4 regions of the Neptunomonas concharum genome follow, and region 1 is predicted to be linked to each of the others. Evidence: predicted binding sites of a transcription regulator. Region 1 holds the regulator's gene; each other region holds the start of a gene.
What was found. The regulator FNR, encoded in region 1, switches genes on or off when oxygen is low (the NO sensors DNR and NnrR bind a similar motif). The targets are predictions, from matches to a motif close to TTGATNTANATCAA.
Positions count from the first base shown of each region.

Region 1 (4,217 bases):
CTATCGCAGGTACATTACTCGGCAGTGCTGGTGTGTTAATTAAAGATGGAACTTTTGCACTTATCTTACGTTCCATCGCAGGGCTTTTGCTTATCTCAATGGGGCTTTATGTAGCTCAGTGGTGGAAAGGCTTAACCTATATCGAGCGCGCGGGTAGTCGTATCTGGGCGTTGATACGTCCAGCAGCCAGCCGGTTACTACCGGTAAGGCATAATGGACAAGCCCTGCTATTAGGCTTTTTCTGGGGCTGGCTGCCCTGTGGCCTCGTATATAGCACACTCATTTGGTCAGCCACCAGCCAAGACCCTATACAAAGTGGCCTTCTGATGCTGGCCTTTGGTGTGGGCACCCTACCCGCGATGCTCACGACCGGCCTACTTGCCCGTCAGGTACAAAGCCTTCTGAGTAATCGTAATGTTCAGCACATCTCTGGGTTACTTATCATTCTGTTTGGTTTATATACGCTACCGTTAACAGCGCTTGTTAAGTTTTGACCCGCATCAAACCAATTAATATGCTGAGTGTTATACTGCTCCGCTTTAAAATTGTGAGGAAATTATCGTGAGCTTAGACACCAGTATTTCTTGGGATCTAGATCTAATTAATCGCTATGACCTGTCCGGCCCACGATATACCTCCTATCCGACAGCCATTCAATTTGATACATCGCTATCGGAGCAAGACCTTGTTCAGACGGGGCAATTAACCTCAGATAAAACCGCCCCCCTCTCTTTGTATGTGCATATCCCTTTCTGTGCCCACGTTTGTTACTACTGTGCCTGCAATAAGGTCATCACACGCAATCGTAAAAAGGCACAACCGTATTTAGATACACTGTATAAAGAGATTGAAGAAGTAGCTCGCTGGTACAGTGATGACAGAGTTGTCAATCAACTTCATTGGGGCGGCGGCACCCCGACCTTCATCAGCGATGAGCAGATGGTCGAGTTAATGGATAAACTAAAAGCGTCATTTAACTTACTAAATGATGATAGCGGCGATTACTCTATTGAGATTGACCCACGCGAAGCCTCTATTAAAACCTTAGAAACGTTGCGCAGCATCGGCTTCAACCGGATCAGCTTAGGCGTACAAGATGTGAACCCCGTTGTTCAAGAAGCCGTTAACCGAGTCCAGTCAACGGAGCAAACCGCTGAGATTCTAAGCACAGCCCGGCAATTAGGCTTTAAATCGATCAATATGGATTTGATCTATGGCCTACCCCACCAAACCTTAGAAAGCTTTAATGAGACGTTGAATACCGTCATTGAACTCAGCCCAGACCGGCTTTCAGTCTTTAATTATGCGCATATGCCGGATCGCTTCCGCTCACAAAAACACATTAATGCAGACGATCTACCTAGCCCAGAAACCAAGTTAGCGATATTAGAATCCACGATTAATACATTGCTATCCGCAGGCTACGTCTACATAGGCATGGATCACTTTGCAAAGCCCGATGATGAACTCGCCTTGGCGCAACAAAACGGCCAACTGCATCGTAACTTTCAGGGATATACAACCCACTCTGATTGCGATCTGGTTGCTATGGGTGTCTCTGCAATCAGTCAAATCGGCGATGTCTATTATCAAAACGAGCACGACATTAGTGCTTATACGGAGTCCGTTGAATCTCGCTCCAGTGCTATTCGTCGAGGCGTCAAACTCAATCTAGATGATCGCATCCGCCGTGCAGTTATCACACAACTCATTTGCCATTTTGAACTTGACCCTCAAACCATCAGCCAACAATTCAATATCAATTTCAATGACTATTTTGCTGAAGAATTAACCGAATTAAACAACTTTTCTACAGATGGTTTGATTACTCTGGAGCAAGGTAAAATTTTTGTGACCCCAGCTGGTCGACTTTTGATTCGTCGCATCTGTATGACCTTCGATAAATACATACCTAAACAGCAAGAAACACAGGCTTTTTCACGTATCATCTAATCGGTGCTTCACGGTTCCCGTGAAATGTTACATAATTTGGGGCTGAGTAGCCGCTCGTTATGTAAAACAACCACAGGAAACGGCCATGAGTGATGTAAAGAAGGAAGGGAAACTACATAGCCTTCAACAAGCCCACTGTAACACGTGCAGTTTAAGTTCACTCTGTCTGCCCGTATCGCTAAATCTAACCGAGATGGAAAGGCTGGACGATATCATTGACAAAAGTCGTCCTTTAAAAAAAGGCGAACACCTTTTCCATCAAGGGGATGAATTTGAGTCTGTATACGCGATTCGCGCGGGCAGTGTTAAAAGCTACACCATAACTAATGAAGGTGAAGAGCAGATCACGGGGTTCTATTTCCCGGGGGAATTAGTAGGTTTGAGCGGTTTTGATAGCAACAACTACCCCGTCTCAACCAAAATTTTAGAAACGACAACTGTATGTGAAATTCCATTTGAGCACCTCGACAGTTTGTGTGGACAGTTACCAGAGCTACGCAGACAAGTGATGCGCACGATGAGTAAAGAGATTCGTGACGATCAGCAAATGATGATGTTGCTATCAAAGAAAAATGCCGAAGAGCGCGTTGCGACCTTTTTGGTCAAGTTATCCCAACGTTTTCAGGCTCGTGGCTATTCTGCCCATAAGTTTCGCTTATCCATGTCACGCAATGAAATAGGTAACTATTTGGGATTAGCGGTTGAAACCGTTAGCCGTATTTTCACTCGATTCCAGAAGAATGAGCTGATTCAAGTAGATGGAAAAGAGGTAGATCTAATTAATCTGGAGCATCTATACACCCTAGCGGGTGAATGCATGGGTAAAGAAGATACCGAAGATGATGTCCAACAGTTAACGCTATAATAAAAAAACGCCGTTCAAGATTGAACGGCGTCACAAATAGTTGCACAAAGAAGTAGCCATCTCTATGTGTAACCCAACGAAGTCATTAGAAGGCAAAACGCCTTAGATAACATTGAGCCATATCAAACGTTTACGTTCCGGCCTGATTGAGGAGCTATTGAGCACATGTCTTACGACGAATACTACGTCAAATCTGTCATCCGTACCCTACCTGACTGGCCTGAACCTGGTGTTATGTTTCGTGATATCACACCTCTATTTAAAGATCCCAAAGCATTGCGGATGATTTCAGATGCCTTCATTCAACGCTATATGGATTCTGAAATGACTCATATTGCTTGTATTGACGCGCGTGGATTCTTAATTGCATCCATCATGGCCTATCAACTACAAAAGCCACTCGTGCTTGTTCGTAAAAAAGGCAAGCTGCCAGGAAAAACTGTGCACCAAGAATATCAATTAGAATACGGAACATCTGCTGTGGAAATGCAAGTGGACTCCGTCTCTGCTGGCGACAAAGTCCTAGTATTTGATGACTTGATTGCTACCGGCGGCACCATTCTAGCTGCTTGCACACTCATCAAAACCTTGGGCGCTAACGTCATCGAGTGTGCCGCGCTTATCGACCTTCCTGATCTTCAAGGGTCAACACGTATACAGGATACTGGCATACCCGTGTATACCTTACTTGCTTACGAAGGCCTGTAGCCAAACCAGATAGCCTCTGCTATTGTGAGTGTATTAGAATAAGCTTATAACAATAACAGAGGTTTTCCATGTCTCGATTGCAACAGCTCGTATCATTGTTTCTGCTGACCTTTAGCTTTTTAGCGTATGCAGAGGAAGTCACTCTTCCCTTCAAGGGCATCACGCTCAATGCGGACTTTCAAACGAGTGATGCACAGCCATTGAGTGATGGAGTGATTGTGCTGGTACATGGCACCCTCGCCCATAACCACATGGAAATCATTAGAGCTTTCCAAGAGCAGCTCACAGAAAACGGCTATCATACCCTCGCCATTAACCTTAGCTTGGGCGTTGATAACCGTCACGGCATGTACGACTGCAACACACCCCATCAACATAAACATACCGACGCACTCACAGAAGTTGATCAGTGGATTCAGTGGCTCAAAAACCAAGGGGCTGACAAGATCACATTACTCGGCCATTCACGCGGTGGTAATCAAGTTGCGTGGTATACTTCAGAACATCCAGAGCAGGTACAGCGACAGGTTCTGATAGCCCCTGCTACATGGAGCGCAGAACAGGAGCGTGTCGATTACCAAACTCGATACAAGAAAAACCTTGAGCAGGTGATAAAGGAGGCCGAGCAAACACCAGAAAATGCGTGGCTAAAAAATACCGATTTCATCTATTGCGCTAATAGTGAAGTCAC
Region 1 is NZ_CP043869.1:2,295,726-2,299,942, forward strand. It holds gene F0U83_RS10795 (sulfite exporter TauE/SafE family protein) at 1-494, shown strand, start outside; gene hemN (oxygen-independent coproporphyrinogen III oxidase) at 562-1,953, shown strand; gene fnr (fumarate/nitrate reduction transcriptional regulator Fnr) at 2,039-2,818, shown strand; gene F0U83_RS10810 (adenine phosphoribosyltransferase) at 2,984-3,526, shown strand; gene F0U83_RS10815 (alpha/beta hydrolase) at 3,595-4,217, shown strand, end outside.

Region 2 (4,217 bases), 1.3 Mb from region 1:
GTTTGCTGCACCGATGTTGGAAGTGTTTCCCATGCCTCATCGACGCTAGCGGTGGTATTAATGAGGAACACTGCTTGTTGAGCGGCCTTTTCCAGCATCGGGTATTGGCTTAAAAAACCGGGTTGGTGGCAACCTATGAAGTTAGCGCGATTGTCCTGGATCTCGTAAGCGGAGTGAATCGGCTCGGCACCGAACCTGAGGTGAGAAACGGTAATTGCACCGGATTTTTTAGAGTCGTAAACAAAGTGCCCCTGAGCATAGAATCCGTCTTGCTCACCGATAATCTTAATACTGTTCTTATTGGCGCTCACCGTACCGTCGGCACCTAATCCATAGAAGACGGCCTGAAAATTACTCTCATAGGCATCCGTTGTGAAGCTTGAGTCATAGTCCAAACTGGTGTGAGTGACATCATCCTCAATGCCTACCGTGAACTGATTCTTGCTTTGTGCTTTATCCAATTCGTCTAAGACCGCCTTAACCATAGCCGGTGTAAACTCTTTTGAAGACAAACCAAAGCGTCCACCAATCAGCGTTTCTATGCCGCTAGCAGCGTGAGACGTGCCTGCCAGTAAGCGCTGTAAAAGGGCGGTGGATATGTCTTTATACAAAGGCTCGCCATCGGCACCGGGCTCTTTGGTTCTATCCAGTACTGCGATCTTGCGAACGGTTATGGGTAATGCGGCAAGTAGTCGCTCGGCATCTAACGGACGGAATAGGCGAACTTTTAAGGCGCCGGTTTTTTCGCCCTGTTGGTTGAGATACTCCACGGTTTCTTGCGCGGTTTCTGCACCTGATCCCATTAAAATCACGACCCTTTCTGCGTCGGGAGCCCCTATGTACTCATAGAGGTGATATTGTCGGCCCGTTACGTTCGCAAAACGATCCATTGACGCTTGCACTACATCTGCAAAGGCGTTGTAAAACGGATTTGAAGCTTCTCTGGACTGGAAAAAAAGATCAGGGTTTTGCGAGGTGCCACGAACCACCGGATGCTCAGGTGATAAGGCGCGGTCTCGACAGGCGCGTACTTCATCCTGATCAATCAGCGCTTTGAGCATGTCAGGGGTGACCATCTCTACCTTACTAACTTCATGGCTGGTACGGAAACCATCAAAAAAGTGCAGCACTGGAACCCGGCCTTTCAGCGTTGCCATCTCGGCAATGGTGGCCATATCCATGACCTCCTGCACCGAGGAGGAGGCTAACATCGCAAACCCCGTAGAGCGCGCCGCCATCACGTCGCTGTGGTCACAGAAAATAGAGAGTGCGTGGGTTGCCACAGAGCGAGCTGCAATATGGAAAACGGTAGGTGTTAGTTCCCCTGCTATCTTGAACATATTCGGAATTTTGAGGAGCAGCCCTTGGGATGCCGTAAAGGTGCAAGTTTTCGCTCCCGCCTGTAGTGCACCATGCACTGCGCCTGCCGCCCCACCCTCGCTTTGCAGTTCGATAACATCGGGCACGGTGCCCCACAGGTTTTTGCGTCCGGCAGCACTCCACGCATCGCTCAGTTCTCCCATAGGGGATGCGGGAGTAATGGGGTAAATCGCAATCACATCATTTAGCTGGTGAGCAATATAAGCGGCGGCTTCGTTGCCATCCATCATACGGTACTGGGGTTGCATGACGATCCCTCTCATCATTGAATGCATAAAAGAAGGATAGACCTTTTAACGGGGTATATCAGGTAAACCTGATGTGAGTTTGAGGCAGGTCAAATAGGCTAAATGCAATGAAAAGGAAATAAAAAAGCAGCTTTCGCTGCCTTTGGGCTAATCCAGTCGCTGGAGGAAACCGGATTAAATTGTGGTTTTTATCACGAGGTTCTACGCATCCTTCGAGAGCCCCGTTGCCTTCGCTAGCCAGTAGTCAACGCTGAAGTAACGACCAGCCCCAGTAAAGAAAAGACTCAACAGCATCACAAAATACGTAGCTGCGAATTCGATACCGTTATTTAGGATTACAAAGGATCCACGCCCTGTCAACCAATCATAGTTGCCATTTTCCTGAAGAATCTCACGACCGCGCTCTAAACGCTCGACCGATTCGAGTACACGATCATTCGCTAACCAGCTGCTCGCATCAGCGATAGCTAGCCAGCCATTTTCCCAGTGTACGGTGAGCGCAGCGACCAGCATCGTGACCATCAATGGAATACTGATCCAACGTACGGCTAAACCTGCGATAAGCAAAATTCCCCCGAAAAACTCAGTACCGGCGGCCAATGCGGCCATCACTTCTGGCATTGGCAGGCCTAGCCCCCAATCGGGGTTACCAAACCATGCGGCGGTTGATTCAAAGTGGGCAAGCTTGTTGTAACCTGCTTGTATAAACACAGGAGCCAAGTAGAGGCGTAGCAATAAGGGGGCTATGCCATCGGCAACCCGAATGCGCTCCAGTATGTCGTGGGCGTAGCGGTAAAGTTCGATCAGTTTACTCATGGTGTTATCCTTTTTATTTTAACGGGCACCTAACAAGATGCCTGCCTCATAGAACTGTTGAAGAATTTGATAGCCGGCATCGACGATAGGGGTCGGGTCGTTATGCCCCATCTCTTGAGAAATCTGTGTTAAAGCATCTCGGCCCGTGAGGCTTTCATTCTGGTCCAGCAAATAGAGCAGTCGCGCGGTGAGCGCATTGAGTGCCATAAATTGAACCTGATCATGGCGGTCACGATAAACCATCATCCATGTCGGTTGCTCTGGAGCCTCTGTTGGTTGAAACTCAGTTCCAATCTGGTGCACCGGATAGCGATAGCTCAGCGACCAAGCCACGGGTGACTGTACTGGGTGTTGATCAAGAAGGTCGTTGCTATAGACATTGGACTCATTGAATGGGTCGGCTTCGGCAACATCCAAGGCCAGTTCAACCCATTCGTAGTGCATGAGTTCCTTAAGGAAGTCGGGCTGGTCGATTGTTGGCTCGCGTAACTCCGAAATAAATGTCAGAAACTCTGCACTGATTTGGTGGAAATAGGGGCTTTCGCAACGGTATTCGATCAAGAAATCACGTACCGCTTGCTGCCACCAGGCTTCTCCCATAATGGACTTGGCCATTGGAAAAGCGGTTGCCGCGAAACCTTCCACGTTATTAAAGAATAGTTCCCGGTAGATCTTCATGCGGCGATCTTCAATCCCCGCAATGATTGGCGTTTCTGGATCCCGAATATGGCCTGCAAACTGCATTTGCAGGGCTTTGAAATCAGTCGGTGCGTTAAGCTGTGATGACATGATTCACCCCCGCGGTTTTTACGGCAGGTTTGGCGGACGCTTGCATGTGCCGAATTTTATGCACCTCACCCATCAGTTCAGCCATTGGGGGGATATTAAAATCGCGCTCCAGCAAGGTAGGAATAGCACCAAACTGTTGGTAGGCCTGTTCGAGCAATTGCCATACTGGGTCGATAACGTCGGCGCCGTGGGTATCGACAATCAGGTCATCAGCCTCATCATAATGACCTGCAACGTGAATGTAGCGAATACGTTCACCCGGGATTGCAGTCAAAAACTCTGCGGGATCAAAGCCGTGATTAATACTGTTGACGTAGATGTTATTAACGTCCAGCAGCAGATCGCAATCCGCTTCCTGCAATACGGCCAAAAGGAAATCCAGTTCGGTCATCTCATGGCTTGGCATGGCATAAAAAGAAACATTCTCAATCGCTAGGGGGCGCTCTAGACGGTCGCTGACTTCACGAATACGCTGGGCAACATAGCGAACGGCTTCTTCTGTGAAAGGGATGGGCATCAGGTCGTATAAATGACCATCATCCGAGCAATAGCTGAGATGCTCGGTATAAGTATCAATTTGATGGATATCCAAAAACTGTTTTAAGTCAGTTAAAAATTGCGTGTCTAACGGTTTTGGTCCACCCACGGAGAGAGAGAGTCCGTGTGTTACAAAGCGATATTGTTCGGTAAGTGCTTTAAACTGACGGCTTAAACGCCCACCCATTCTCATCCAGTTCTCAGGAGCAACCTCAAGGAAATCGACACCTTGGGGGCCTGTTGGAGGGAGATCTTTCAGCATACAGCGACGTAAACCCAGTCCTGTGCCCTGAAGTGGTTGTGACATCATAAATACCGCCTCTTTAATAATACGGGCTCCTAAGAGCCCGTGTGTGCTTACAGTGAGAAAGCAATCGCTGTTAGTTGCGAATTAGCCTTTGCGCTTTTCGCCACCGCATTTACCTTCACCGCACTTACCTTCTTTTT
Region 2 is NZ_CP043869.1:50,154-54,370, forward strand. It holds gene nifJ (pyruvate:ferredoxin (flavodoxin) oxidoreductase) at 1-1,628, opposite strand, end outside; gene F0U83_RS00195 (HvfX family Cu-binding RiPP maturation protein) at 1,830-2,444, opposite strand; gene F0U83_RS00200 (HvfC family RiPP maturation protein) at 2,463-3,233, opposite strand; gene F0U83_RS00205 (HvfB family MNIO-type RiPP peptide maturase) at 3,217-4,080, opposite strand; gene F0U83_RS00210 (HvfA family oxazolone/thioamide-modified RiPP metallophore) at 4,162-4,217, opposite strand, start outside.
Region 2: nifJ (pyruvate:ferredoxin (flavodoxin) oxidoreductase) is a predicted target of FNR. The motif match lies at 1,708-1,721, and genes of this name have one in related genera.

Region 3 (4,217 bases), 960 kb from region 1:
CGCGTCGACCAGATCGCCGATGGGGCGCTCATACATCCTCGGTTCGCCAGTGAGGTGATATTCGCCTTCTCCTAAGCAGAGTGCTGCACAGAGGGGGCGCATAGCCGTACCTGCGTTACCTAAAAAAAGCTCGGATACCGTAGCTCCTAAGGCTTGTCCTGCACCCTGAAGAACGCACTCCGTTCTGTCTTCAGATAGCTCATAACGAATACCGAGCTTGGATAGTGCGTTCAGCATATGCTTAACGTCATCACTATCAAGAAGATTGGTGATCGTTGTTGTGCCTTCAGCTAATGCAGCAAGTAAGAGGATGCGATTAGAGAGGCTTTTGGAGCCCGGGATTCGGACTTCACCGGCAACCGCTTTGACGGGTTGGAGTGTCAGGCTTTCCATGGGTAGAACTCTATTATTGGCAATAATTCAGGGGGGTATAAACTACCTTGTGTTGCGGGTCAGGTCGAGTCTTTAAGCATAAAAATAGTTAGACGATTGGTTAATACATTAATTTGCACCTATTCCTATAAAAATCAGTGATATGGTCGATACAAGCAGGGAGTATGAAATTTAATAACCCATCGAATACGTATAAGTACTGTACGTCAGGTTTCGGAAGATAAAAAATGAAGAAAAACCTTCCCGTAAATGCTAAAGAATATACTTTCCAAAATGAAACACCGCTGATATCGACCACTGACCTTAAAGGACAAATCACATTTGTTAACGATGCTTTTGTGGAGATCTCAGGTTTTTCCCGCGATGAGTTAATCGGCAGCCCGCATAATATGGTAAGGCATCCTGATGTTCCCCCAGCCGTATTTGCAGATATGTGGTCCAAACTTAAGGCAAATAAGCCTTGGATAGGCGTTGTGAAGAACCGCTGTAAAGATGGTGGTTATTACTGGGTTAATGCCTATGTCACACCGATTGTAGAGCATGGGCAGACGCTCGGTTACCAATCTGTTCGGACGTTGCCAACAGCATCGCAGAAAAAGCGCGCGCAGGCGGTTTATGATCGCATCAACCAGAACAAAACTCGTTTTTCTTTTCATGATGTGAGTATTAATACGAAGGTTGCGCTGCTACCTTGGTTCGCTGCTTTGCTTCCTATTCTTGCTCTATATTTTTCAGGGGAAGCAGTGATCGTCCCCTCTATCGTAGCTATTGCTGGAGCTGCAATATGTTCAGGTCTGGCGTTGTACAGTATGAAGCCTATCAGGATGTTAGTGTCCCGCTCGCATGATGTTATTCAAAGTCAGGTGTTAGAGGAGATGTATGCCAACTCAGTATCGGAGGCAGGTTCTATCTATTTAGCTGCATTGACGAATAAAGCGCGCATACGTTCTGCGAATGTGCGGGTCAGTCACTCGGCACGGGCGTTAGATAACCAAGGGCGAGAAACGATTGATATTGCACACCAAGCTGAGGCCGCCATCACTAGACAGGTTCAGGACTTAGAGAAAATCTCACAAAGCATCAACGAGTTTACAGCCGCAATAGAGGAAGTCGCACAGTCAGCTAATGACGCATCGGCAAATACTCAGGAAGCTAATGAAAAAGCGAGGGCGGGAAAAGATGCGGTGAGTGAGACTATTCAGGCAATTTCTGGGTTAGATAGTAATGTTAGTCAGGCAGCGAAACAATTAGAGCTGCTTCAAGCGGCGACAGATGAAATTCACAATGCTACCCAAGTTATCAGTGAGATAGCTGATCAGACAAACTTATTGGCTTTGAATGCTGCAATAGAAGCGGCAAGGGCGGGAGATCAAGGGCGAGGTTTTGCTGTTGTTGCTGATGAAGTCAGGGCATTAGCGCAGCGCACGCAGCAATCGACACGAGATATTGATGAGGCGATTAATCGTTTAAGTGAAGAATCAGGGCAAGTCATCTCCGTCATGGAGAAAGGACAGCAGCAGGCGGCCGCCTGCGTTGATAAAGCTAACTATGCAGGAGCGGCGTTAGAAGACATTCGAGGACGTGTAGAGGTCATTGCTAATATGAACGCAATGATGGCCTCTGCATCTAGTGCGCAGAGTCATGCAGCGGAAGCTTTAATGATCGATATCGAATCGGTGAAACAGTCTGCAGAGGTGGCTTTGGAGGCTTCAAGAAATACAGAAAAAGCAAGCATTGGTTTAGCTAAGACCTCACGAGAGATCATACAGAGTGTCAATATTTAGCGGGATTAGATTCATTTATAGCTATCTTTGATAGGCGTCAATGAACCGGATGCTTGGTCGGGTGATACTACAATCGAAAAGCAATTAGAAATGTAACCCACAAGGAAATACCCCTCATGAGCATTGAACATCATGATTTAGTACATGAACTTCCTGAATACCGCGAACAGATTCACTCACTGAAAATGAGTGATGCGCATTTCTCTAAACTGTTCGACGAGTATCATGATGTAACAAAACAAGTAGAAAAAATGGAGGCGGAGATCGAGCCTGCTTCTACAAAAACCGAAGAAGAGCTAAAAGTTAAGCGACTGCATTTGAAAGATCAATTGTATGCTATGTTACGTGCTGCAAAGTAAGCCGTAACCGCTCTAAAAGCACCCGCATCTGCGGGTGTTTTTATTTGTCATCGTAGTGATTTCGATGCGATAGGACGACGAGTGTGGTATATATGCGGGCACAGAGATATAGGGATTGAGGTGCTATGCAACCAACCACTTTTAGTTGGAACTACATTCTTAATATTGCGCTTGAGCATAAAAAAGAGCTGGTTTTAGCTAACATTGTCGCCATTTTAGCAACGGTTGCTTCCGTACCGTTGCCTCTGTTAATGCCATTGCTGGTCGATGAGGTTCTGCTCAATCAACCCGGCGTATTGATAAATTCACTGCAGCCTTTCTTTCCAGAGCATTGGCATGGGCCAATACTTTACATCATGGCAATTCTTGTCATCACTGTTTTATTGAGGGGAATTGCATTAGTACTCAATGTTTGGCAATCGCGCCAGTTTACGATTATTTCTAAAGATATTATTTTCAGAATGCGATCATTAATGCTCAATCGTTTAGGGCGGATCGCTATGGCGGAATACGAAACCATTGGCAGTGGGGCGGTAAGCTCTCACTTTGTTACCGATCTGGATACGGTAGATCGTTTTGTTGGGAGCTCCGTTAGCCGATTGCTGGTAGCGTCGCTGTCGATTATAGGTACAGCGATTATCCTTTTATGGATGCATTGGCAGCTGGCTTTATTCATCATGTTTCTCAACCCGGCGGTGATCTACTTTACAACCGTAATTGGTAAGCGAGTCAAAGAGTTAAAACGACGGGAAAATCGTGCTTATGAGTTGTTTCAAGACGCCTTGACTGAAACATTGGATGCTATACAACAGATACGAGCAAGTAATCGAGAGCAGCATTACCTTTCTAGTTTGATGCACTCGGCAAAGCAGGTAAGGGATGATTCCAGTGCCTTCGAGTGGAAGAGTGAAGCTGCAGGGCGCTTTAGTTTTCTGATTTTTCTGGTGGGTTTTGACCTGTTCCGAGCCGTATCTATGTTGATGGTTGTCTTTTCCGATCTTTCTATCGGACAGATGATGGCCGTGTTTGGATATTTATGGTTCATGATGGGGCCTGTGCAAGAAGTACTGGGCATGCAGTATTCCTATTATGGTGCTAAGGCCGCGCTAAAACGACTTAATCGTATACTCGCATTGCAGCAAGAACCCAACTACTCTGCCTTAGAAAACCCCTTTAAGGGCCAGGAACGTATTGCAATTGATATTGAGGATGTGCATTTTGGCTACGAAGATGGCACTGAAGTCTTAAAGGGTATCTCTTTGAGTATTGAGGCGGGGCAGAAAATTGCGCTGGTTGGGGCAAGTGGTGGCGGTAAATCGACACTCGTTCAAGTGTTGCTAGGTCTCTATACGCCACAGTCGGGGCAAATACGTTTTAATGGTGTCCCTGTTGAGCGAATCGGGTTATCGGTTGTACGTGATAATGTAGCTACTGTTTTACAACATCCCGCATTATTTAATGGCAGTATTCGCAGTAATCTTTGTATGGGGCGAGCGTTCAGCGACGAGCAGCTTTGGGATGCTTTAACAACCGCGCAATTAGCTGAATTTATTAAAACGCTGGATGGAGAACTGGATGCAGTTGTGGGGCGCCAAGGTGTTAAGCTTTCCGGAGGTCAGCGCCAGCGTATTGCCGTTGCCAGAATGGTGCTCTCAGAGCCTAAAGTAGTGATTTTAGATGA
Region 3 is NZ_CP043869.1:1,334,590-1,338,806, forward strand. It holds gene aroA (3-phosphoshikimate 1-carboxyvinyltransferase) at 1-393, opposite strand, end outside; gene F0U83_RS06230 (methyl-accepting chemotaxis protein) at 621-2,177, shown strand; gene F0U83_RS06235 (HP1242/YdcH family protein) at 2,294-2,536, shown strand; gene F0U83_RS06240 (ABC transporter ATP-binding protein) at 2,662-4,217, shown strand, end outside.
Region 3: F0U83_RS06235 (HP1242/YdcH family protein) is a predicted target of FNR. The motif match lies at 2,205-2,218, and genes of this name have one in related genera.

Region 4 (4,217 bases), 1.7 Mb from region 1:
GATTGAGCTTTCAAGCTTTTTCCCCTCCCTTAAAGAGCCTAGTCACCCATTAAATGTTATTAATAACCAAGGTCAACTGGCACATATAAACACCTCGGAACCAGATAATGAAGATTGGCTGGAGCAACTGCTCGGCGAGGACTTTTCACTCGAAGCGTTAGAACAAAAAATTCTCCTGCGTGCCATGGAAAAAGCAAATGGCAATGTTGCTCATGCGGCGCGTAGGTTAGGATTAACTCGCCCTCAACTAGCTTATCGCCTTAAAAAGCGAGAGGAGTGAAATTGAAGCTTTCCAGAGCAATAGAAAATACGTAAAATATTGATTATTAAGACCTCCCTGTAGTTCAACCGGATAGAACGAGGCCCTCCTAAGGCTTAAATCGGGGTTCGAGTCCCTGCGGGGAGGCCATTTTTAGCGTAGCAACGGGCCAAAGCTCCCATCGGGTAAGACCTCTGGGGACATACCCGACAACTTTTCAAGTAACAAGTATTTTTGTTTTTCCGCTTCGGACAAATTCATTCTAGTGGTCAGTCTGAGATAACGCTCAACCATCTTGATACGCTCCTCTCTTCTGGCTGACTGCGAGCGCGTGGACTCCAAAAAAAGCTGAGCCAGATTCAGTAGCGCTTTTGCATTCTTTGGATCATGCTCAATTGCCAACCCAAAATATCGGATAGCTTGTGGAACCTTCTCAGCCATATAATGCTTAACGCCCAAGCGATTCACTCGCTCGCTCATTTCTGGGTCATGAATCTGACGTTTTTGCACAACATCAACTGCTTCCTCTTGGAGCACAGGTAACTGATCCCCAGTGACTTCCAAAAGCGCTCTTTTAACATTTGCCTCTTCTCCCAGTATTTTTGCTTGCCGCTCAGCCTCTTGCAAATAACGGTTCGCATCATCAGTTTCACCTAGGTCACGGCTTAGCTGGCTCTTCAATAAAGCCGATTTAAATTTTAAAGTCTTGTCCTTCGGAAACTGAAATGAGGCATGATTCAGTATTTCATCGAATTGATTTCTAAGAACAATTTGGTCTCTTTCCGAAGCGCCTTCCATCTCCAGACGACGAACATTAGCGAGTTTTAGATAGGGGTCGGCTGAACGATAGCAGCTTTCTTTACCTAAGGAGATTGATTTGCGATAGGCAGACTCTGCTAGTGGCAAAGTTTTCGTATAAACAGCCACACGACCAAGCTCCATATGGCGCAAAAGGCTCAAGGGAGACTTTTTAGTAGCAGAGTGGAGTGCTTCTTGGGCGGGAACAAGCTCCCCTTGTCGCTCTAGGACATCCGCTAACAAATCGTAGGCAGACATCAGTAGAGGATATTTTTCGATAATATCTGTCAGTAATATTTTTGCTTCATCCAAGCGGCCCTGACCAACATATGCCTCAGCCAATGCGATACCGCTTTCTTTCTCATTGAAATGTTTGAAGCGATACTTGAAAAAATGCTCCGCCTCATCAAAGCGATTCATCTGCAACAACAAACGACCTTTGATAAGCTGAACATAATCATAGTTTCCGCCAGAAAGCTCAACTTGGTCACACAATTTTACAGCTTTATCCAGTTGCCCACGGCTGACGGCTTCATCCACGGCTGCTAAGGCTTCTTTTCTATACATCAAAAGATCTAACCTAGCTTTTAACTCTTCCATGGTGAAGGGCTTAGTAATAACCGCATCAGGTTTACTTTCTATGGCATGCAAGATTATCTCTTGGGAGGAATCACTTGTCATAAACACCCAACAGGCACCGGGCTTGATATAACCACGGTAACGAGACTCCTCCAGTAGCTGAATCCCTGAGAGACTATCACTGCTATTATGCCCAAGCAAAACAATATCAAAGACTTCTTCTCGAATCAGATCTAAAACCTGCTCATTGATAGTGACGGCTTCAATATTAGATACACCTAGCTGCCGAAGCATATATACAACAGTCGAGCGCATATTGCCGCTACTTTCGATAAGCAAAACCCTTTTGTTGGCGTAATCTATTTTTAACTCTGACACTCAGCGTGAAGCCCTTATGAGGAAAAACGTAATAGAGTACTCAGTATAAAAGTCATTGGGCGACGGGGGAAGCAATCTTCATAGGAAACAACTAGGTAAAAAAAAACACCGGCGAGGGTGAACGCGCGGTGTTTAATACAGTTCTATGCTGTCAGGTCATACTATCTTTCCGGGAAGATCTCACCATGATTCAGATCAAGCAAAATGAACTCTTTACCCTACTTAGACCTTCGACTAAGCAGTTCTATCGTGTATTTTCCAGTACACTGGAGAAAAAATATAATCAGAGTTGAAAGGGATTATGGCTACAACTTTTATCACCCATGATGATTGTGGACTTCACAATATGGGCCCGGAACATCCTGAAAGCCCAATACGTTTATTAGCAATTCGAAAAGTCCTTGAGCGCACCGGGCTGATTCAACAACTTGAAAAGTTGGAATCAGTTCATGTGACGCCTGAGCAGATTGCTATGGCTCATGCTTCCCTTCACCAGAAGCGCTTAGAAATGAAGCTTCCTTCCGAAGGGGTCGTCTATACCGATGAAGATACCGCGCTTTGCCCAGATTCACTCCATGCGGCAAGTTTAGCGGCAGGGTCGGCGATTCTCGCAACGAATCGAGTGCTCGCCGGTAAGACCAATAATGCTTTTTGCGCAGTACGACCACCAGGGCATCATGCCGAGCATAATGCTCCTATGGGCTTTTGCTTTTTTAACAACGTCGCCATTGGTGCAATGCAGGCCTTGCAGCACCCTGATATCAACCGCGTTGCCATTGTTGACTTCGACGTTCATCACTGCAATGGAACGGTAGATATCTTTAAAGATATACCTGAAGTTATGGTTTGCTCTACCTTCCAACACCCTTATTATCCTGAGCGCTATACCGATATCAAGCGGCCTAACATTATTAACTGCCCTATGCCAGCTTATAGTGAAAGTGCCTTTTTCAGAAACATGGTTGAAACCAATTGGCTACCAGCCTTGCAGAACCATAAGCCTGATATGCTCTTTATCTCTGCAGGATTTGATGCTCACCATGAAGACCCAATGGCAGATATAAACCTGAATGAAGATGACTACCGCTGGGTAACAAAATTATTAATGGATGTAGCAAGGGTTTACTCCCAAGGGCGTATCGTTTCCGTGTTAGAAGGAGGATATAACCCAGTCTCATTAGCGTTTAGTGTAGAAGCTCATATCGAAACACTAGCAGGCTACTGAAACAGTAATTTTATCGAAAAAAAAGGCCGCTCATTGAGCAGCCTTTTTTATTGGTTTGTATTTGCTAGTTAGCCAACAAACTTGATCATTACGCCTGCGGCCACAGCTGAACCGATAACACCGGCAACGTTGGGCCCCATCGCGTGCATCAACAAGAAGTTCTGGGAGTTCGCTTCCAAACCTAGCTTGTTAGAAACACGTGCCGCCATAGGTACCGCAGATACACCCGCAGAACCGATCAACGGATTAATCGAGTTGCCGCCCGCTAATTTGTTCATTAGCTTAGCCATCAGTACACCCATCGCTGTACCAATACCAAATGCAACAATACCTAGTACTAGAATACCAAGCGTCTGTACATCTAAGAACTTATCAGCGGATAGTTTTGATCCAACCGATAGACCCAAGAAGATAGTAACGATGTTGATCAATGCATTCTGAGCGGTATCGCTTAAACGATCAACCACTCCACATTCACGCATCAGGTTACCAAAGCAGAACATACCCAGTAGAGGGGCTGCATCAGGAAGCAACAACGCGACCAAAATCATCAAAGAGATAGGGAAAAGAATTTTCTCTGTCTTTGAGATATGGCGTAACTGCACCATTTTGATCTTACGTTCAGACTCAGTGGTCAACGCTCGCATAATAGGAGGCTGAATCAACGGAACCAACGCCATGTAGGAGTATGCCGCTACAGCAATCGCACCTAATAACTGAGGTGCCAGCATGCTTGCAACATAAATAGCTGTAGGGCCGTCCGCACCACCGATAATACCAATCGCTGCAGCGTCTTGGATACTGAAGTCCATGATGCCTAGTGTGGTTAGAGCAACGGCACCTAAGACGGTTGCAAAGATGCCAAACTGTGCAGCCGCACCTAAAAACAATGTCTTAGGATTAGCTAACAGCGGCCCGAAGTCCGTCATAGCCCCTACGCCCATGAAAATGAGCAGAGGCGCAGCGCCTGAAGCAATA
Region 4 is NZ_CP043869.1:624,994-629,210, reverse strand. It holds gene F0U83_RS02995 (sigma-54-dependent Fis family transcriptional regulator) at 1-280, shown strand, start outside; tRNA gene F0U83_RS02990 (tRNA-Arg) at 334-409, shown strand; gene F0U83_RS02985 (tetratricopeptide repeat protein) at 413-2,014, opposite strand; gene F0U83_RS02980 (histone deacetylase family protein) at 2,316-3,239, shown strand; gene F0U83_RS02975 (sodium ion-translocating decarboxylase subunit beta) at 3,308-4,217, opposite strand, start outside.
Region 4: F0U83_RS02980 (histone deacetylase family protein) is a predicted target of FNR. The motif match lies at 2,200-2,213, and genes of this name have one in related genera.